DNA from 2 places in the Paenibacillus sp. FSL W7-1287 genome. Region 1 is predicted to be linked to the other one. Evidence: a T-box and tRNA genes for the amino acid it is inferred to sense, from the RefSeq annotation. Region 1 holds a T-box; the other holds one or more tRNA genes.

Region 1 (11,253 bases):
TTTGTACCCGATTTTATTGGTGATCATGCTGATAATTAGGGTTAAAATGAAGGACACGAGCACAAACAGCAAACCGACCTTGTCAACGAACAAGAAGAAGCTTATAGAGGTTATGATAACCGTAACGGATTTGCAAATGGTTCTGATGTTGTTTATTGTAGCATCTATTCGATTATGAGCATCATTGGCGCTCCAGACATAATCATTATAGTAAACGGGATCATCATAATTTGCCAAATCGGTACTAATCGCTTTTCCGTAAAGATCCATCCTTATCTTTTGATACAGCAATTCTTTTCCTTTAGGTTCAACGCTCTGGTAGTAAATACTGTCTAGTACAAAGCAGATTGCGATAAACAAAATGGTTAGTCCGATATAGAAGGCAACCGTAGTAAAAGAAGTTCCATATTGAACGCTGTCGAACACAAACTTAATCAAAATAACATGCTCGATAAAAATTTCGATTTCCTGCAAGCATGCATACAAGCATGTAAAGATGATATATTTTCGTGAATAGCGCAGCCCGTATTTCAAAACAAACCAATTATTTTTAAGTACCCGACTAAAGCTATGCTTATTAGGCTTCATGCAGATTCACCATCCCAGCCAACTCATCTTGATCAACATACTTTTCTGCTTGCTTTAAGAATAGCTCCGCATATTTTCCTTGCAGCTGCATCAATTCCATGTGTGAACCAGACTCTTGAATTTCGCCATCCTCCATGTAATAAATGCGGTCTGCCAGCATAGCGGATGACATGCGGTGAGAAATAATGACAACGGCTTTATCCTTGCAGGCTTCCATCATACTTTCAAATATTTCATATTCCGCAATCGGGTCGAGTGCACTTGTAGGCTCATCAAGAATGAGTAGTTCAGCCTGTTGCGCAAAAATGCGCGCGATCGCAATCTTTTGAAACTCACCGCCTGATAAAACCACTCCTTGTTCATCGAATTCCTTCGTAAGCATCGTATCTATTCCCTTCGGCAAAGTGGCTACCTTATCGTATACTCTGCTTTTCTTGAGCGCATTTATGACGAGCTGGCGGTCTGCTTCGGTTTCCACATCGCGCATAAGCACGTTCTCTGCAATTGTCATCGAAAAAATCTTAAAATCCTGAAATACAGTCCCATACAGTGAGCGATAGGACATGAGATCGAACTCTTTTATATTGCGGCCATTTAACAGTATTTCTCCCTCAGTAGCATCGTACAATCGCATCATGAGCTTAATTAACGTTGATTTACCTGCTCCATTGTGACCAACAAGTGCAATTTTCTCATTCTTATTCACTTCCATCGTAATATGGCGAATAGAAGGTCTATCTGCTCCATCATACGTAAATTGAAGATTCCGAATTGCTAATTGCTGTATCGGCGGCGCAATGGGTTTGACTGGATCGGCATCCTCCTGAATTTCAGAAACATAGCTTAAAAAAGTTTTTAAATTTTCAGTGTAAATGCCGTTCTTGTTGATCTCTACAAAACTATCAGACAGCCGGATGAGCGACCAGGCGCCACCAACCATTGCGCTTCCAAGAACGATAAAGGAACTGATTGAAATCGATTGCTTAACAATGGCTAGATAAGCACCGTACAGCAATACCCCTTGGAAAATGAGCGTGAAGGTAGTAAAAATTTTCAAAAAGGAAATGACTCCCGCCTTTACTCGATACTTATGAATGACAGAAATGACACCGTCATACCCTTCAATATAAGTGCTTCTCAGTACTGAAAAGATACGGGACAATCGAATTTCCTTGGCAAAGTGCGATAAATAAATGACACGGTTTACATAGTCCATTTTTCTTTGGTAGGGTATCCGTTCATCATTTTGCTGAAACTGAAGTCGATTCAGTTTTTTTCCAAAATAAAAATTGCCGATAATCGGCAATAAAGCAAACCATACCACCCACGGATCTATGGCGTACATGACGGCAAATATACTTATCGTTGCAAGCGAGACGAATATAATTCTAGAGAGATTGGCAAGAACAGCGCTTACTCGTATATCCGCTTCTTGGATGGCTTTAGTATATTTATTATAAAACTCATGATCTTCAAAGCACTTCAATTCTACGGAAGCTGCCTTTCGAAAAAGAATGAGATACAGCTTCTCATATAACTTCAGATCGCTTATAGGTTTGAAGCGATAATCATACCAGTTGTCCAGCAAGACTAATGCGAAAAGCAAACCCAATGTCAGCAATATGAAATAGACAATTTGCTGAAAATCTCTTCCGATTGATATGGACTCGATGATGTACTTCATGAAGTATACGGTAAAAAATACATTAGCAAGCTGTCTACCGGCTTGGACTGCAAACTCAGCCACCACTCTCTGCGGATGTATACTCCATGCTAATTTGAACATAAATAAGTTGTTGGCGATATTGATTTTAATATGCTGGAATGTATGGCGTAGCCTCTTCAAGATCGTTCCTTCCCCCTCGTATCGTTAAGAGCATTTAATCAGCATTTAGAAAAAGCTCCACCCAATAAATAATCAAAATTTACTACAAGGGATGATGGAAAACAACCCCAGAAATTATATGTATTGTAATTTGTAAACAAAAACATACAAAAAGATATGGGCGTTAGGTAGTTAAGAATCCAACACGATAGGGATTGAAGATGGACTAGGGATATGAGACGTGTCAATTTAGTCATGTACGAAGTCGATCCAGAATAATGATTCGGTTAGTGTAAATACAAGAAAAGCCGCCAGCGGCGACTTTTCTTGTGTGAGCTTATTCGTATCGTTGGTGCCAATAGGTAACTATAGGTAGGTATTGGCGGGTCTTACTGATCAGCAGAGTATTTAATTAAGTTCTCCGGAACCTTTAGCGGGATAATGAGCTGATGCTCCGAGCTGCCGTCTTTGGCGCTGCTGACATACAGAATTAACATCATATTTGGCTGAGTTGCGTGCTCGAAACTTACATCAAACTTAAATCTTCCCCATTCAGGTGCACCCGCATCAGTCATTTCATGACCTTCAGCTAGTATGTTGTGACCGTCCTCCAACACCCAACTGAATGCTGCTTCGAAAACACGGGCTTCTCCTTCAACAGTAAACGTAGGACCTAATTCTTCATGTGCTTGAGGGCTATATAAACGGAATGCATCATTCTCCGTTGCAACAATCGGAACGATTTCGCCTGATTTAGAATCAATGCGTACAGTTACCGGTTGATCCATATATTGAAAATTTACGATCTCCACCAGCCAGAACGCATTGCCTTCATCTAGCGTCGCTTGCTTAACTGCCCAAGGACCATTCACCTCTGTTTGCGCGTTAAGTGCAATTCGAATGGCCTCTGCCCGAATAATCGTAGTATCCACTGAATTCTCATCATCAAGCAACACAATTTTCACTGCAGTAGCTTGAGCAGGATATGATTCCGCTACTACTCCAGTATGCCATGCTTCCACCTGTGCACCAACAGTCAGTTGGTCAAGGGTCACCACTTCTTCGTTCTTACTCAGTAGCTCAGTCTGATCATTAATTCGAAACGAAATAGCATCTACATAAGAATCGGCTCCCTTGTCTACGAAGGTTGTAATGAGCAAGCTATCATTACTGGTTTGAATAATTTCTCCCCTGTCGATCGCTTTCACTGAGTGAATGTCATCCTGAATAGGCGGGTTATCACCTGTTCCCTGCTTATTGTTCGTATCTCCTCCCCCACAAGCTGTTATTAGCAGTATTGCACAAAGCATGGTTAGATGGAGAACTCTTTTCCTAATTGTCATCATGATCAACTCCCACGATCAAGTATTGTTTTTCCTGTAATTCTTCTTATATCGGAAGTCCTTTTTTGCTCGAAGCTCTAATTACTTCATTACAGGAATGGCTCCTTATCCTTCTGACGAAGCCTTGATAAAAAATGTTACATTAGTAGACCATTTCAATCCTATCATTGGGCGTAATATGGGATGAGTATTGGGAGTAAAGATTCATGAATCAAGAGCAGCGATTACGAATCTTCAATACCGGTATCATCACGCACGACTTTCTCTATGAATAATTTACTGAAACTCCGTCAGTGTAAGGATTACTTTTTGTTGGTAATATTCCTTGTATGTTGAAAACGGCAGCCTGCCAACGGCTGCCGTCATGACATAGAGCGACTATCTCCTATCTCCTGATGGTGAAATCTCCTGCTTATAACCATATATTTCTATGTGTGACAACGTAGCGCATTATTTTTTGCCCCAACTATCCTTTAGCGGAACAATTCGGTTAAACATCAGTTGATCATGCGTTCTCGACTTACGATCCAGGCAAAAGTAGCCATGTCTGATAAATTGGAATTTCATTTCCGGAGGGAAATCTTTAATGGAAGGCTCAATAAGTGCGTCCTGTATGGTAACCAATGAGTTAGGATTTATCTTTTCAGTCCACTCTTTGCCACCTTCCGTCGAAGTTTCTTCATCAAGCAGCATTTTTTCATAAAGATTAACATCTATCTTTACCGCCTGGTCCGCAGAAACCCAATGAATCGTCCCTTTCACCTTTCGTCCTGTAAACCCAGTGCCACTCTTCGTAAGCGGGTCATAGGTGCAGTGAAGTTCCGTGATTTCTCCTGTTTCACGATCCTTGATCACTTCTTCACACTTAATGAAATAAGCTCCCTTCAGCCTAACCTCTGCATTCGGACTTAGCCTGTGAAAACCCTTTGGCGGCTGCTCCAAAAAATCATTACGCTCAATATAGATCGTTCTGGAAAAAGGAACCTCTCTCTTCCCCAGTTCCTCGTTTTCGCTATTATTATCAATCGTTAGCATCTCCACGTCATCTTCAGGATAGTTTGTAATGACGACTTTCAGAGGGCGCAATACCGCCATTACGCTAACCGATTTTTCTTTTAACTCCTGTCTGAGGCAATGATCTAAGAGGGATATGTCCACCATGCTTTCTGTTCGAATTCCGCCAATTGTCTCGATGAAACTACGGATGCTTTCCGGTGTAAAGCCTCTTCTTCTAAGTCCTTGTATCGTTGGAAGCCTTGGATCATCCCACCCGTCAACGTAACCACCTTCAACCATTTGTCTTAAAAATCGTTTACTTGTGACAACGCCTGTTAAATTTAGCCGCCCAAACTCCCTTTGCCGCGGAGGATCAGGGATGTCAAGCTCTCTTAATACCCATTCGTACAAGGGACGATGATCTTTAAATTCAACTGAGCATAAGGAGTAGGTGATCCCTTCCATTGCGTCTTGGATCGGATGAGCAAAATCGTACATCGGATAGATACACCATTCACTTCCTGTCCTGTAATGCTCAGCGAAGATAATTCGATAAATTATCGGATCTCGCATATTTATATTAGGCGAAGCCATATCAATTTTGGCGCGAACAACCTTAGAAGCAGCCGGGAATTCTCCGTTTTTCATTTTTTCGAACAGCTCCAGATTTTCCTCGACTGAACGGTTTCTATAGGGGCTATTTTTACCTGGCTCAGTTAAAGTTCCTCGATACTCTGTCACTTCGTTCGGTGATAAATCACAGACGTAGGCCTTCCCCTTCTTGATCAATTTAACCGCAGCATTATAGACTTCGTGTGAGTAATCCGATCCAAAGTAAATATGTTTACCCGGATCGTAGCCTAGCCACTTTATGTCCTCAATGATCGCGTTAACGTACTCGAGGTCCTCTTTAAGAGGATTGGTATCATCAAAACGCAAATGAAATGTCCCATTAAATTTTTGAGCCACCGAATAGTTAGTGTGTATGGCATAGGCGCTCCCAATGTGAAGGTAACCATTAGGCTCGGGTGGAAAGCGCGTGCACATATTCCTGCCAAAAGGATTCTGTCCAAGCTCTTCCTTAATCCATCTAAATATAAAATTATCAGTTTGGTGTTCCTTTTCTTTAACCATGACAACTCCTCCTAATGAACTGGGTGTGGAAAAACAAAAAAAAATTTCACCTCCAAGACCTAATGTCTTGGGGACGAAATTTCGTGGTGCCACCCCAGCTTCATTAATATGTCGCCATATTAACCTCTTCAAGTACGGCATTGCATGCAATGCTTATACTCTAGCTCTGTAACGGGAGCTCCCGTCATGCCATCCCCTGTAACGGTTCCGACATGCTGCTCAGAGGCTTGTTTCTTGGAAAAGCTCTTGACTCCTTTTCAGCTTCCGGAGCTCTCTGTGCAAGGACATTTTCCCTTACTCTTCTCGTCATCGCGTTTGAATTTGCTCTAATATTATCAAATCATTCCCTCTTTTGTAAACTACAATTCAAGTTACAGTACACTTTGATCTTAAAAGATCAGAACTTTTACATCCCCATAAGCTTTAAACTTTATTTTCTCATTCGGTAAATGGGTTTGTTCTCAATGATTCTTAGTGGCTGCGTCCATTCTTCGGAATCAGGTGTCGAATCTAACGCATCCTCAACAGCCTGAAGCTTTGCATCTAGCGTATCAATATAGTGCAGAGCAATTGCCTCAGGTATTTGTGGTTGCACAGGACTGCCCCATTCCCCAAGATTGTGATGAGAAAGAACGAGATGCTGGAGTATAACGATTTTTTCATCCGAGGTATCCAACCCGAGAGCAATGGCTGCTTCAATAATCCAGTTTGCTGCTAGCGAAATATGCCCGATCAGCTTCCCCTTAAAGCTATAATCCGTTACGATGCCGAGTTCTGCGTTCATTTCCTCAGGTTTAGCTATGTCGTGCAGTATAATACCCGCTTTGATTAGATCAGCATTAAGGAAAGGACGCTGTTTTACGACAAATTCTCCTAGCTCAAGCATTCTGCAAATATGATAGGCTAGTCCGGCATAATAAGCGTGGTGCATCCCCTTAGCAGCTGGATAATGCATAAGCCTTTCTTCTACCTTGCTGACACAGTACTCGACGACACGTCTAACATCGCTATCTTGAATGCTGACAGCAGTTTGCTTAATCATGTGTACTAGATCAATTGCTTGAATCGGAGCTGATCTGATAAAGTCTGTTAGGTTGTAACCATCCTCTTCAGTAGCCTTCCGAATTCGATTAATTTTAAGTTGAGGTTTATCACGATACATTTGAACAAAACCTTGAACTTTTACTAGCATCATCGGGAAGTATGTCTCTTTATCGACAGGAGAAACATCCCAGAGCTTAGCTGGAATCTCTCCGCTCGTATCAGCAAAAACAAAATCAAAATAATCTCTCGGAGGTGTTGAGTTGGTTTGCTTTATATCTGCTCTTTTTAACAAATAAAAACCGATGATTTCTTCACCCTCGGTAAATGTTTTAATCAAATTCAATGTAGTGTCGCCCCTTACAATGTGGTTTATGAGTTATTCTACATCATAAGGTTTATTACCTTCTCGAAGATAGATGGTAATCCGAGGATCGCGATTTACGCGACTTCTAATCTATAATACATCTTGCCTTCGACATTATTGGATTATTTAGCAGGCTATTATATGTAAGAAATTGACCTACTTTCTATTTAGATCGTTTCTGAGCTCTATCACATGGAAACTTTCGGTATGATCCATATTCTAATTTGCTTTACTTCACGTTAGCCCAAGGCTGTGTCTCAGATTCTATGGTTTCTCCTGTAGCTACGGCCCGCTCTATTAACATCCCTAAATAATGATCTTGTGAAGCTTCTGCAAGACTATAGAAAGACGGACCACCAGAAGCGTAATCAGCCATTTTCACAAGACAGCTTGCGATAGCAATTTCATCATCGTAAAGTCTTGCAGGCATAAATGGATTCTCATACACCCAGCGTTCTCAAAGCCATAATCCCTATGAGCAGCTTCGGGTTATGAATAATTGCTATTCCGAGTCCTAAGCGCTGCTTCATACCCATTGAGAAATTCTTTACTCTCTTCTTAGCCGAATGCTCAAGACCTATAATTTGAAGTACTTCTTCAATCCTTGTTTTAGGAAGACCATAATTGGTACAAGCCACATTCAGGTTTTCCCTTGCAGTTAAATTAGGGTAGATGGTCGGATGCTCTATTAGTGCCCCTATGTTCCTTAGATCTTGTCCAGTCCACAGATGATCCTCAATATAGATGTCTCCTGAGGTCGGTTTCATTATCCCTGTAATCATTTTTAATAGTGTTGATTTTCCTGCTCCATTTGGTCCTAGTAATCCATAAACTGAATTCTTTCGAATACGTAATGAAACATGATTTACAGCAATTTGATTGTTGAACTTTTTAGTTAGATCCTTAACTTCTAAGGCATAATCTGACATTCTAATTACCTCCATTATCATCATAGCTTTCTTTGATAGGTTAAGAATAAAAGGTAATTATAAGGAATTCATAAGGATCTGTAGAAATAAAAAAAGCCTTGCTGTGCAAGACTAATCTTATAATTAACTCCTTTCCTAATCTACATCTAGTTAGCAAGCTGCTGCTCCATTTGTACATCCAAGTAATTCGGAAACTCGTCATGGAACTGAGCCCAATTCGCGATTAGTTCATTATCAGTTAGCAGGCATTGATCTAGTTCATGAGAGATCGCCAAGCGATCCAGAGCAAGGCCGATAAACACAATCTTATTTACTCTATCGCCATATCGTTCATCCCAGGACTCAGCTAGAGACGGATCCTCCAATAGCACTTCCTTCAGCTCTGCTTCTGGTAGTGCTGCAGCCCATTTACCTGCTGGTCCGAATTGGATGGAAGGTCCAGCCTGGCTAATGCTCTGTGCCATATCGTTGCGTGTGGCGAGCCATACAATCCCTTTGGCACGTACGATCTCTTCCGGCCATTCACGCATCCAGTTCATTAATCGTTCCGGATGGAAAGGTCGTGTTCGCTCATAAACAAAAGAGGAGATTCCGTACTCCTCGGTCTCGGGAGTATGATGCTCCTTCGCCATTTCAAGCATCCAGCCTGCTGATTGACTTGCTTCTACAAAATCGAACAAACCGGTATTCAAAATCTCGGCCGGATCTACCTGCCCACGATTAGAACGGATGAATTTGGCACGCGGCTGCAAGCTTCGAAGAACGGTTTCTAGCTCATCTAGCTCCTTCTCATCAACTAGATCGCATTTATTCAGTATTAGAATATCACAGAACTCGATCTGATCAATTAGTAGATCAACCACCTCCCTGACATCATCCTCTGCGACCTCCTGCTTCCGGTCAAGCAATGTGTCGCCGGAGGAAAAATCGCTCCAGAAACGATAGGCATCCACAACGGTAACCATACAATCAAGCCTGCAAAACTTGGTCAGATCTATTCCCTGCTCCTCATCGATATAGGAGAAGGTTTGGGCAACAGGTACAGGCTCACCTACACCCGTTGATTCAATCAAAATATAATCAAAGCGCTGTTCTAAGGCCAATCTTTCTACTTCTCGAAGCAAATCTTCACGAAGCGTGCAGCAAATGCAGCCATTCGACATTTCGACCAGCTTCTCATCGGTACGTGACAGACCCCCGCCTCCCTGAATCAAATCAGCATCTATATTGACCTCGCTCAGATCATTTACAATGACTGCGACTCTCATGCCTTCCCTGTTATTCAGAATATGGTTAAGAATTGTTGTTTTTCCTGCTCCCAAATATCCACTTAGAACAGTTACAGGCAGCTTTTTATCAATATTCATTAGTACACACCTCTTATTTTTTATTCATTTACTCATGTTATGGGCAAATCGTAATGATTACCATTATTAATAGTAATAATTACGATTAAAAAAGTCAATGAATTTATACCGTAGATCGACCTAATGGTTTAATTAACAAGTGATCAATAAGTAACTTAATAGGTTCTGGCTCATATTAAAGTTGAATGTTTGCAACTACAATAACGCTTAAAATACTCGTTAGTTATCCAAAGCTGCCGCACCCGATAATTTGCCTTGTCGGTCATAGGAGCAAACTATCACAAGTGCACTGAGAATTGCACAAATCAAATACATAACGGAATACGAGGTCAGGTCCGCCAACGGACCCATTGCCGCGCTGCCAAGAGAAACTCCCAAATCTGCCATCGCGATAAATAAGCCTAAAAGCACATTACGGCTTGTCTTAGGAAGTACGAAGGACAAATAGGTTGTTAACGTGGGATAGAGCAGTGCTTGAGAGATCCCCATTAATCCTGCGCTGGAATAAAACAGGATTGCTCCGCCACGGACAAAGCCGCTTATGCATACACCAAGCGACGAAGCGGCTGCAAGGAGTAAAATAGTCATAACAAAACCAGAGTGCCACTTACCTTCGGAAGGAATTTTTTTTCTTAATAAGAATCGAGCTGCGACAAGGGTACTCGCCTGTATCGTAAGGAAGGCAGCCGCGCTGAAGTTAATCGTAGACGCATATAAAGGAATGAAGGTGGTAACTGCTCCAAATACGATGGATACGATAAGCATGATGATACTGCATCTGAATAAATAAGGATTACGGTACAGATTGCTGAAGGATTGAAAAAAAGTTTCTTTCTCTCCCTCCGATTTGGGGTCAGATTCCCGAGAATCGCTAATTTGTATACTGAAACCTGCAACTCCTGTTAGGATGACAATGGCTACAATGGTCCACGTGAAATAAGTCATTTCCCCGTTTTGCCATATTCCGACCGCCAATAGAGGACCTATGACATTTGGAATGGAAGCAAATAGAGAATACAATGATACTCCTTGGGATCTCTCCTTTTCGGGCAATGCATCGATTATGCCAAGCTGAAGAGCCATCGAGAAGAAGGCCGTACATGCCCCCTGCAGAACACGAGCTATGAAATAACCCTGCAGACCCGTAAACGTATAGAGGAGAAGCGCCAATCCGTTAATCAAAATGATAGCACGCAGCACCTGAACAGGCCCCTTTTGCCGAATAATATGGCCCGCCCACGGTCGGAAAAACATCGTTGTAAATAAATACGCACCCATAATGATCCCGATTTCGCTGTTGCTTGCTCCCATTGAATCGCCTTTTAGTGGAATAAGAACGTTTAAAATTGCATTCGCGCAAAAATATAAAATTGTTAGACCATATAATCGTAGAAACGGCCATGACAAAGCACCTTTCAAGGCAACTGCTCCTTCCCTGAATCCGTTAGGCAATAACCATTTGCAGCATCTTCTTTGCATATGGGGATTGAACGTTCGTTAATTGATTAGAGCTCACAAATTCTTCAATCTGACCGTCTCTCATGAACATAATTCTATCGCAAATAAAAGCGGCCGCCTGAATATCATGTGTGATAAAAATATAGCCTAACTTATTGACTTCCTTCAGTTTCTTTAGCAATTCCAGTACTTGCATTTGAACGGA
Region 2 (11,253 bases), 2.3 Mb from region 1:
TATCGGAGTTCTAACCTGTCACCATGAATCTGGTGAAGGGACCGTGTCAGGCGGGCAGTTTGACTGGGGCGGTCGCCTCCTAAAAAGTAACGGAGGCGCCCAAAGGTTCCCTCAGAATGGTTGGAAATCATTCGAAGAGTGTAAAGGCATAAGGGAGCTTGACTGCGAGACCTACAAGTCGAGCAGGGACGAAAGTCGGGCTTAGTGATCCGGTGGTACCGCATGGAAGGGCCATCGCTCAACGGATAAAAGCTACCCTGGGGATAACAGGCTTATCTCCCCCAAGAGTCCACATCGACGGGGAGGTTTGGCACCTCGATGTCGGCTCATCGCATCCTGGGGCTGAAGTAGGTCCCAAGGGTTGGGCTGTTCGCCCATTAAAGCGGTACGCGAGCTGGGTTCAGAACGTCGTGAGACAGTTCGGTCCCTATCTGTCGCGGGCGTAGGAAATTTGAGAGGAGCTGTCCTTAGTACGAGAGGACCGGGATGGACGTACCGCTGGTGTACCAGTTGTTTCGCCAGAAGCATAGCTGGGTAGCCAAGTACGGAAGGGATAAGCGCTGAAAGCATCTAAGCGTGAAGCCCCCCTCAAGATGAGATTTCCCAATTAGTAAGACCCCTTGAAGACGACGAGGTTGATAGGCTGGGGGTGGAAGTGCAGCAATGCATGGAGCTGACCAGTACTAATCGGTCGAGGGCTTATCCTACAGACTTTGAATACGGAGCGCAAGCGAAGGTTCACAAGTCACATCGGAAGCATATGCTTCTGCTTGATTACTTTGGAGATTCACAACTTTCATATCCAGTTTTGAAGGTACAACCTTCAATATTGTTTGCTTATAGCGAACAATGTGAGCGACTGTATCGTTCCCTGATAGCTCAGTTGGTAGAGCACTCGACTGTTAATCGAGTTGTCACAGGTTCGAGTCCTGTTCGGGGAGCCATTGCTCTCATAGCTCAGTCGGTAGAGTGCATCCATGGTAAGGATGAGGTCACCGGTTCGATCCCGGTTGAGAGCTCCATTTACAACATGGTTGGACAAGACGTACAAATGAATATGGCCCGTTGGTCAAGGGGTTAAGACACCTCCCTTTCACGGAGGTAACAGGGGTTCGAATCCCCTACGGGTCACCAAATTGGAGGATTAGCTCAGCTGGGAGAGCATCTGCCTTACAAGCAGAGGGTCGGCGGTTCGATCCCGTCATCCTCCACCATTATAATGGGGATTAGCCAAGCGGTAAGGCAACGGACTTTGACTCCGTCATTCCAAGGTTCGAATCCTTGATCCCCAGCCATTTTCTCTTATGAGAGCCATTAGCTCAGTTGGTAGAGCACCTGACTTTTAATCAGGGTGTCGAAGGTTCGAGTCCTTCATGGCTCACCAGTTTTATACAATGTGCGCGTGTGGCGGAATTGGCAGACGCACTAGACTTAGGATCTAGCGGGCGACCGTGGGGGTTCAAGTCCCTCCACGCGCACCATATACGAATTGGACACCACCAGTTAATCTGGTGGTTTTTTTGTATTTCTATGTTTTTATTTATTAGAGCACCTGCTAATTTTGATTAATAAGATGAAATTAGCTTATACTATAATAGTTGTTACCAGGAGTGTAGAGTGTACATACAATTTCACGTTAAACAACACTGCTTAATAGGGCTAACAGGGGCTAATTAAGCTCCTTACGTAATTAATCGGAGTATTATAAAAGAAGGAGTGAAGATGATGATCGTCGTTACCAATCGTATCAAAACCAAAAAGGGGTTTGCTGAGAAAATGGCACCTCGCTTTACAGCACCAAGTCCTATGCACAAGCTAGAAGGCTTTCACAAAGTAGAGGTACTGATCGTTAATCATGAGGATCATGACATTATGGATGTGAATATGTACCGGGATACTTATGAAAGCTTCGAAGCATGGAGAAATAGTGATATGTTCCATCAGGCACATGCTAACCAAGGTCCCCCTTCCGGTGAAAGTCCAATTTTGGGCAGCGAGATTATTACAGCTAAGGTAGCTGCAACGACAAGTTTGCCTGAATAGCAATCAAAGATGGCATATCATAGCAATAGATCAAGCCTTCTGCTACATGCTTCATGCAGCAGAAGGCTTGAACATATTGCACATTATTAAGCATGTTAGTGTAGAAATTTTACAGTGGAAAATAGTTGACTTTTCTTTTTCAATCCTGTATTCTATAAAGGTACTCAATTTTTGGGTGTGCGCGTGTGGCGGAATTGGCAGACGCACTAGACTTAGGATCTAGCGGGCGACCGTGGGGGTTCAAGTCCCTCCACGCGCACCATTAACCCTTAAAGGACAAGTTCATATGAGTATACAATGTGCGCGTGTGGCGGAATTGGCAGACGCACTAGACTTAGGATCTAGCGGGCGACCGTGGGGGTTCAAGTCCCTCCACGCGCACCATTTAACTCCTTAAAGGACAAGTTCATATGAGTATACACAATGTGCGCGTGTGGCGGAATTGGCAGACGCACTAGACTTAGGATCTAGCGGGCGACCGTGGGGGTTCAAGTCCCTCCACGCGCACCATATACGAATTGGACACCACCAGTTGATCTGGTGGTTTTTTTGTTGTGTGGAAGGGATATCGTAACGAGCTATGAATACTTGATCCGAGCTAAGGCGTCGATGGGGGAGTGAAGTTTTAATCGTCGTGCTGCACTAAATCTCAATTAATCCTTCCTTTAGCGCATAATTAATGGCTTTTAATCGCTCTCTAACACCGAATTTAGAGTAGATATTACAGATATGATTTTGCACCGTATTGATGCTTAGACATAGTAAATCAGAAATTTCACTGTTATTGTGACCCTTCATCATGAGATTTAATATTTCATGCTCTCGATGCGTTATCTTTTTTCGGGTATGATCGAATCTATTGGATAGGCTTTTTGAGATAAAAAGCCTAGGGTTACAGGTTGGTGAGCACCATTCCTTATTTCTGCTCACATGGGTTATTGCATCCATAAGCTGCTCCTCAGTGCAATTATTAAGAATATAACCTTTGATTCCGATTTGGAACAGCTCACTAATTTCGGTGTCGATGGTTTTATTGTCTCCAATTAATAAAATCGGAATGTTTATTTTCTTGGAGATCAAACGTTCATGCAGCTCGACAGCTGTCATATCGTTAAGCTGCTGATCGAGTATGAGCAATCTAATGGTTGATTCCTTACATGCTGTAATGATCTCCTCACCACTTGCATATTCACCGATAATTGAATAGCTAGGCATACTGCTAATAGCCTTTTCAATGCCAATTTTCCACAGAAAGTTTTTCGGAACTCCAATTAGAATGTTGATTCTAACATTATCCATTATGGTCTCTCTCCAATCCTATCACATATGCTCTATAACTGAAGATAATTGCAACCGAATGGTTTCTTCTTGATTTACACCTGCAATGCCAAGTGCGATTTTACTGCTAATTTTGTGTCGTAGACCAGGTAGGAATCTCGTTGAGAACATGCCAAACATTTTTCCGGCATGAAGAAGTTTGTTGGGAGTAAACACGACTGAAGACATGAAGTTTGATCTTGAGAGGATATCCTCGTTTATAGGCTTGCGGACTTGCTCGTACAATGCAAGAGCCTCGTCAATGGCCAGCTGACCGTGCAAGCTTTTGGCAAGCAGTTTACTTAAGACGTCCGCGTCTTGAATGGCCATATTCATCCCTTGTCCGGAAGATGCATGAGTGAGATGAGCTGCATCACCGATCAGGGCAGCTTGCTTCGCATAGTATTGATCAGCGTGCATGCGTACCATTTTGTAGACGTGCTCACCCTCGCGATGGAAGATGCTAATTTCTTTTAACATAGGCACACGTCTTGCTAATTGCTGCAGTAGCTCGTTATCACTGTATTTTCGCCACTCTGAAGCCTTTCCAGATGGGACAACGACTGTAATTCTCATTTGCTGATCGGGTAATGGGATTAATACAACAGCACCGTCTCGATGCAGATGAACCTGTGTTCTTAGGTCACCCTGAAACGAAGCAGGTCGAGGCATATGAAGCACGACAAGCTCATGATTATACACCATTCGATCTGCCTTAATGCTAAGCTCCTTACGAAGTAGCGATTGCCCTCCATCTGCTGCGACGACAATTTTAGCATGGCAGGTGGTTAGCTCCTTGCCCGTCTTAATAACCACACCGGATACGTTGCCTTGATCATTGTAGAGCATACGCTCTACAGAGCTTCCTCGCATAATCTGAATATGCTCGTAGCTGTTTGCCCAATCAAGCAGGCCTTGCTCAATCTCACGATGGGGAATGTTCATAATGTAATTATATTTACTTGAAGACAGTGGCTTGAGGTCAATTTTCATAAGCTCCTTGAACACCCCGTGATGAAGCTCGATGCCATAGGATTTGATATGAGGGATTTGTTGAAATTGCTGTAGCACACCCCACTGCTCAAGAATCTCTAGCGTTCTTGGCTGCAGTCCATCTCCGCGATTCATACTGCCAGGATCCTTACGGCGGTCAACGACAAGAACCTTGAAATTATATTTAGCTAATGCACATGCTAGTGCAGCGCCTGCAACAGCACCACCGACGATAATAATATCTGTTTCCAAATCCATATAATCTACTCCTTCCGAATAATAAAGCTTAGGTAGTTATCTTTCGGATGATATTGTTCGCTACAGGAGGTAAAAACTTAATCATTTGCCCAAGCATTTTATTTTGACGGCCAATGACAACCTCTGTACGTTTATTTTTTATCGCTACTACCATTTCTTCTGCTACCTTGTTAATGTCCAGGGAGCCTGATTTACCATACCAGTGCGGAAGCCGATCCTGAAGATGTGAGCTTAGATTGGTATTCATATGACCTGGTGAAACGAGCGTGACAACTACACCCTGAGGGGCAACCTCTCTTTGCAAACCTCGAGCAAAGTTAGATATCGCTGCTTTCGTCGCACCATAAGGAACCATTTGTGGGAATGCGGCCTCGGCCATAATTGATGAGATTAGCACGATCTGCCCCGATTTTCGTTTAAGCATATGAGGTAGCAAATAGCGAGAGCAACGAATAATGCCTACGACGTTGGTCTGGAACATTGCATCAACCTCACTAAGATCAAGCTGATCCACACGATCGATATACTGCACCGCAGAACCTAAAATAGCGATATCAATATGACCAAATCGCTCAGTAGTCTCCGCAATTAACTGCTGAACCGCTTCCTCTGAGCATATGTCACAAGGATGCACATAGCATGATCCTCCACTTACTTCGATTTGCCTCCTTAAGGATTCAAGCGCACTTGATGATCGGGAGGAGATGATGACATTCGCACCTTCCCTCGCGAACTGTAACGATACAGCCCGCCCGATACCGCTTGAAGCCCCAACAATGAGAACATTTTTGTTTTTCATAAACTGGTCTCCTTTCAATTACTCGATTTACTCAATATTCCTTCTAACAAAATTTTACTTACCATCTGAAGAGACTCTGCATACGAAATATTGTGCTCATCCATAAAGCTTTCCTTCGTAAAGGCTTCAATCGTTACTAGAAAGAAGTGAACGAGTAGCTTAGGCTCTACGTCAATAATGAACCCTCTTTCTTTGGCTGCTCGAAACAACGCTTCATAGCGTTCAATTCTTAGCTTCCGCTGCTCTAATACTTTGCTCCACAGATGAGGAAATGTCCGTTGAATCTCTACAACCTGCTGACGAGTAAAGAACATAAGATGCTTCGCTACGATCTCTGGTAAACGAGTGATTTTTTCAATAATGCCAATGGATTGATCCGTCATGATCGGAAGCACCTCAGCATCAATCGTAGTAAAGACGTCATCGATACAAGCAGATATAATTTCTTCTTTACTTGTGAAAAATTTGTAAATCGTTTTTTTACTGATCGAGAGCTCTGAGGCGACTTGATCGAGTAATACTTTACTGAATCCTTGCTCCATACCAAGCTGAAAATACTTTTTCATAATTTTATCTTTAAGTTGCATAGCTTCTTGATTGATTTCGTCCAATATGTTCGCTCCTTAAATGTACTGCTGGTAGGATCAATGGAAACTGAAATTTAATTTTTAGTTTCCGAGATCACTATAGCAATAACACCAATATTTGTCAACACTTTAACTTTGAGGAAAATTCTCTTGCAAAATTCCGCGTAAATAATGAGAAGTGACATAGCTGCTTAAGCTTTCTACTTCGATGAGATCCATACGCTGCAGGAACAAAGACGATACAACAATGCCATTAAGCACGCACATTAAGCCTTGTACCTGTAATTCTAAGGGCTCAGTACGGGAATGTCGCTGTGATAATGATCGAAAAACCTTTCTTATGAGCACACGGAAACGAATAGCGGATTCAACTGGAATATGCTCATGGGTGTTGCCTGCTGGCCTAACTAGAAATGCAATACGATAAGCGTATGGATCACTAATCGCAAATTTTATAAATGCCTTTGTCAATAATTGCAGCTTCGAAACAGTATCTAGCTTGGGGTCTGACACAATCGGGTCAATGTGACTAACGATTTGACCAAAGCTATACTCCATGAGTTCGATTAGTAGATCGTAGCTAGGGAGATCATTATACTTTTGCAGCTCGGAATTATGTTGGCATATCTCTTGAAAACGCTCGTCCCACTGCTCATATGGTAGCTGGGAAAATATCTCTAATAAATGTTGTCTTAATGCTTCGCTTAACTCCACAAATTTCAACTCCTTTTGACAAATGTTGTGACTCGTCCTTCTTCTCATATACGACATTCCCACAATACAAGTTGTAGCTAATTTGGTAAATAGTAGTTTTGCATGAATTCCACTGAAAAAATAGTGTTTGACTACTAGATGTTTAGAGGTTTAAAGCTATTAACTTGAATGAGAAAACTGTATATCATTAGGTATGTAGCACCATAAATACAAATTTATGGAATTGTGATATGGAGGCTCGTTCAATTATGCAGATATGTTTTATGTTTCCGGGGCAGGGATCGCAGAGACTGGGTATGGGGAAAGAGATCTATGAAAATTTTCCTGCTATTCGACAAAATTATTTCGAAGCTGCAGATGAGTTGCTAGGATACAAGCTAAGTGAGCTTTGTTTTTCCGGTGATGAGCAGCAGCTTAAGCAGACGCAGTATGCACAACCAGCTATCTATACCGTGTCTATGGCATTGCATGCTTTGCTTGAAGAGCATGAAGTAAGCAGCTCAGCGGTAATCGGTCATAGCTTAGGGGAGTTTTCCGCAGTTGCTGCGGCAAAGGGCTTTAGCTTCCTGGAAGGTCTTGAAATTGTAGCTGAACGAGGACGGCTTATGCAGCATGCTCAGAAAATGCATGCTGGGAGTATGGCAGCCATTATGGGGCTAGATGCTGAAAAGCTGGAAGCTATCTGTGCATCGCTGCGTGAGCGCGGAGTAATTATGATTGCGAACTATAATGGTCCTTCACAGCTAGTGATTTCAGGTGAGGATGAACTGGTACATGAAGCGATGCGTGCATCTGAAGCGGAAGGTGCGGAGCGAGTTGTAAAGCTACCGGTTAGTGGAGCATTTCACAGTCCACTTATCGAAGGCATCGTTCCAGCATTGAGAAGTAAAATTGAACAGATATCTATACAGCCACTGCAAGTACCATTAATTAGCAGCGTAAGCGAAGCATTCGAGACAGATGGAGATAGAGTAGCGGAGCTTCTGGTAGCTCAAGCGACTGCGCCAGTAAAGTGGCAGCAGGTTGTCGCTAAAGTAGTAGAAGCAATGGACGATGTCCAGTTTGTAGAAGTTGGACCAGGACGCGTATTAAGTGGACTTGTTAAGCACCTAGATCACTCCATTCAGGCTGTCAATATCGATAGCTACAAAAAGCTTGAGTCGTGGCTTAATAAGACGAAGGCAATATCGACATAGACTGGCTGGCAGAAGTGGAAAAGGTAGTACGCGTAACTTACATATTATGTAGCCCACATAGGTCAACGTACAGAACGAATGATAGCTAGCGCATTGTACAGTCAACATACATAGCTGACGACATGGATGGGCAACAATGAGACACATTAGCGCTGCACATCATACTGGTGCATGACGCTGAACATAGCACTGCGCATGACGATGAACATCACACGCGCGTGACGCTCTATTCGAAGGGAGGTGTAGGGAAGTGAATTTGACAGATAAAGTGATGCTTGTTACGGGTGGGTCTCGCGGGATTGGTCGAGCAATAAGTATAGCAGCTGCAAGTCGAGGTGCAACGGTAGTCATTAACTATAACCGCAACCAAGCTCAAGCGGAGGAAGTTTGTAAGCTCATTAAGGCACAAGGAGGTACCGCATCCATCTATAGAGCTGATGTAAGTGACATGCAGCAGGTAAAGGAAATGATGACGTTTATTTTAGATACATATGGAAAGCTCGACATCGTCGTTAACAACGCAGGAATCGCTTATGATCGATTAGTATTCCAGATGGAGCCTGAAGATTGGCAGAAGGTGATGAATGTTAATTTTGGTGGAGTGTTCAATTGCTCGAAGGCTGCACTGGAGCCAATGATGCTTCAGCGAAGCGGGGTTATCGTCAATGTATCCTCTGCAATGAGTGAAGGCGGCTGGGTCGGACAATCGAATTACGCATGCTCGAAGGCTGCAATTAACGCATTTACTCGTACTGCCGCTGTTGAGCTCGCGCGCTTCAATATTAGAGTATGCGCTGTATTGCCAGGCTTCTCTGAGACCGAAATGGTGGAAGGCTTGCTGAAGGAAGAAAAGCGCTATCTCCCTCAAATACCGCAAAAGCGGTTTGGTAAGCCCGAGGAGGTAGCACAAGCCGTGCTGTTTTTAGCATCGGATGATGCAAGTCACATCACGGGAAGTACACTTGCTGTGGATGGCGGTGCACTATGCACCGTTGGAATTGGTAGACCATTATAAAAACAATTGGAGGAATGAACATGGAACGCAATGAAATTTTTGAGGTTGTTCAGCAAGCATTAGTTGATGCAATTGGTGTAGACGAGGATGAAGTAGTAGGTGAAGCAACGTTGCTTGGGGATTTGGGTGCTGAATCGCTAGATCTGCTCGATGTACTCTTCCGTATTGAGCGTAAGCTAGGCTTCAAGGTAACGATCAACGACATTACGCTAATGATTACAGGTGGAATTCCAGACGAGGAGTTCGGGACAGAGGAAGGCTATCTCTCTGATGTTGGCTTAGCACAGCTTAAAAAAAGCTTGCCTCAAATTGATGTAGACAGCTTGCGCAAGTTTGAAGCGGAACGAGTGCTTACGCTGTTCACGGTAGACAATCTGGTTAGCCTTGTTGAGATCAGAAAAGGAGAAATGGCTTCTGTTACTCACTAAACTTGATATCCGTACCGGAGTGGACCTGCAAAGCGTTGCCATTATGGAGAAAAAAATACTATCCAATCAGCTAAGAATGGATAGTATTTTTACATTAAGGGAGCTTGCCTATGCGGAAGGGAAACGAAGGAAGGCTGAGTATTTATCGGCTAGGTTTGCGGCGAAGGAGGCTTTCCTTAAAGCGATTGGAACGGGCATGGGCAAAGGGATAGAGCTGAATGAGATCGGGATTAGAAACGAGGCTTTATCTGGTAAGCCCAACCTAGAGCTGCTAGGCAATGCGCTTCAGTTCGTCAACAAGCTGGGTGTAGTTTCGATGGATGTATCGCTTAGCCATTCCGATGAATATGCGATCGCTCAAGTCGTACTGCTGCTTGATCAAGAACGAAAGTGAGGTGTTCGTTATGAGATTTTATATGGTTGACCGGATAAAGGATTGGAATGCAGGTGAATCGATTACAGCAAGTAAATTGTTGAATTACCAGGATTGCTACATGAAGGATGCGATTACGGGTGAGCATTATTTTCCGGAGCCTTTAATGGTGGAGGCACTATGTCAGGCAGGTGCTTGGCTTATTATGCTGACGACAAATTTTAAGCAGCGAGCCGTGCTTCTGTCAGCAGAATCGATCACCTTCCATAAGCGTGTCATCCCTGGAGATGAGCTTGTGCTATACGGGCATGTAGATTCGCTGCATGAAAATGCGGCGGTTTTTTCTGGGCATGGTGCTGTAAATGATGAAGTGGTAATGAAGATGAACTATATGATGTGTTCTCTAGTTTCGACTGCTGAGCTGGAGGATGTAGAGCGTACAAAGCGTACGTTTCATGAGCTGTCATCGGGGGAGGGGCAATGAAGAAAAGAGTTGTTGTTACTGGATTAGGCTGCGTAACACCACTAGGTCTCAATACAGAACAGACATGGCGTAATATGCTAGCTGGAAAGTCGGGAACGGACACGATTACATTGTTTGATGCTTCAAGTATGGATACGCGAATTGCTGCTGAGGTTAAAGATTTTGAACTGCACCCAACACTACCGGTAAAGCTGACTAAGCTTCTTTCTCGATCCTCTGGCTTTGGGCTTAATGCTTTTTTGGAGGCTATCCAAGATGCGAAGCTTTCAGCGGGCGATGCACCGAATCCGGATATCGGGATTGCTATGGGCTGCGGGTTAATTTACCCAGATCTAAAGCAGTTTCAAGAAACGTTCATTCGTTACTTTAAGGATGATGAAGAGACAGCAGAGGGCTTCTTCGGTCCGCTCGATATTTTGAAGCGAAGCAGTGTTACGGGAGCGTCGTTAATGGCGCAATGGCTTCGTGCTGCTGGACCGATGTATACGATCAATACTGCATGCGCATCGAGTGCACATTCAATTGGTACCGCTTTTCGTGCTATCCAAGCAGGTGAGGCTTCGATTATGGTCGCTGGTGGATACGACTCGATGATTAATTACATAGACGTGCTTGGCTTCAGCTTGCTAGGTGCTTTATCTACACGTAACGATGATCCTGCACATGCTTCCCGCCCTTTCGACAAGGAACGAGATGGCTTTGTTATCGGCGAAGGCGCAACGATGATTGTGCTGGAGGAGCTAGAGCATGCCTTAGCTAGAAATGCGCACATTTATGCCGAGCTTGTAGGTTTTTCGAGCACGATGAATGCTTATCGGATTACAGATTCTCCACCTGATGGTGGGGAGTGTATTACGGTTATGCGCCAAGCGATGGCTGAAGCGGGGCTTGAGCCAAACGAGGTGGATTACATATCGGTTCACGGCACGAGCACACCGTACAACGATTATAGTGAAACGATGGCGATTCGAGCTGCATTAGGCGAGGCTGCTGAGGAAGTTGCTGTAAGCTCCGTCAAATCGATGATCGGTCATCTGACGAATGCA

Evidence for each region. A T-box is a leader RNA that pairs with one kind of tRNA and senses whether it is charged. The one in region 1 lies ahead of NSQ99_RS10900 (glutamine--tRNA ligase/YqeY domain fusion protein), so its partner is inferred to be a tRNA-Gln.
Region 2: it has a tRNA-Gln gene. The T-box ahead of NSQ99_RS10900 (glutamine--tRNA ligase/YqeY domain fusion protein) is inferred to sense a tRNA for this amino acid. The anticodon was not compared.

What each region holds. Positions count from the first base shown of each region.
Region 1 covers NZ_JBBORD010000001.1:2,379,761-2,391,013, reverse strand. Annotated here, with positions in the region: gene NSQ99_RS10915 (ABC transporter ATP-binding protein) at 1-588, opposite strand, end outside; gene NSQ99_RS10910 (ABC transporter ATP-binding protein) at 578-2,434, opposite strand; gene NSQ99_RS10905 (Gmad2 immunoglobulin-like domain-containing protein) at 2,803-3,759, opposite strand; gene NSQ99_RS10900 (glutamine--tRNA ligase/YqeY domain fusion protein) at 4,207-5,886, opposite strand; T-box leader at 5,953-6,205, opposite strand; gene NSQ99_RS10895 (3'-5' exoribonuclease YhaM family protein) at 6,317-7,273, opposite strand; partial or broken gene NSQ99_RS10890 (Gfo/Idh/MocA family protein) at 7,524-7,751, opposite strand; gene NSQ99_RS10885 (ATP-binding cassette domain-containing protein) at 7,735-8,223, opposite strand; gene NSQ99_RS10880 (GTP-binding protein) at 8,370-9,590, opposite strand; gene cntE (staphylopine family metallophore export MFS transporter CntE) at 9,810-11,009, opposite strand; gene NSQ99_RS10870 (ABC transporter ATP-binding protein) at 11,035-11,253, opposite strand, start outside.
Region 2 covers NZ_JBBORD010000001.1:116,089-127,341, reverse strand. Annotated here, with positions in the region: rRNA gene NSQ99_RS00610 (23S ribosomal RNA) at 1-707, shown strand, start outside; tRNA gene NSQ99_RS00605 (tRNA-Asn) at 869-944, shown strand; tRNA gene NSQ99_RS00600 (tRNA-Thr) at 947-1,022, shown strand; tRNA gene NSQ99_RS00595 (tRNA-Glu) at 1,060-1,134, shown strand; tRNA gene NSQ99_RS00590 (tRNA-Val) at 1,139-1,214, shown strand; tRNA gene NSQ99_RS00585 (tRNA-Gln) at 1,221-1,295, shown strand; tRNA gene NSQ99_RS00580 (tRNA-Lys) at 1,309-1,384, shown strand; tRNA gene NSQ99_RS00575 (tRNA-Leu) at 1,399-1,481, shown strand; gene NSQ99_RS00570 (heme oxygenase) at 1,723-2,043, shown strand; tRNA gene NSQ99_RS00565 (tRNA-Leu) at 2,223-2,305, shown strand; tRNA gene NSQ99_RS00560 (tRNA-Leu) at 2,345-2,427, shown strand; tRNA gene NSQ99_RS00555 (tRNA-Leu) at 2,471-2,553, shown strand; gene NSQ99_RS00550 (LuxR C-terminal-related transcriptional regulator) at 2,686-3,342, opposite strand; gene NSQ99_RS00545 (FAD-dependent oxidoreductase) at 3,364-4,611, opposite strand; gene NSQ99_RS00540 (SDR family NAD(P)-dependent oxidoreductase) at 4,640-5,410, opposite strand; gene NSQ99_RS00535 (TetR/AcrR family transcriptional regulator) at 5,425-6,021, opposite strand; gene NSQ99_RS00530 (hypothetical protein) at 6,127-6,711, opposite strand; gene fabD (ACP S-malonyltransferase) at 6,960-7,907, shown strand; gene NSQ99_RS00520 (SDR family NAD(P)-dependent oxidoreductase) at 8,158-8,922, shown strand; gene NSQ99_RS00515 (acyl carrier protein) at 8,943-9,350, shown strand; gene acpS (holo-ACP synthase) at 9,370-9,744, shown strand; gene NSQ99_RS00505 (hypothetical protein) at 9,755-10,207, shown strand; gene NSQ99_RS00500 (beta-ketoacyl-[acyl-carrier-protein] synthase family protein) at 10,204-11,253, shown strand, end outside.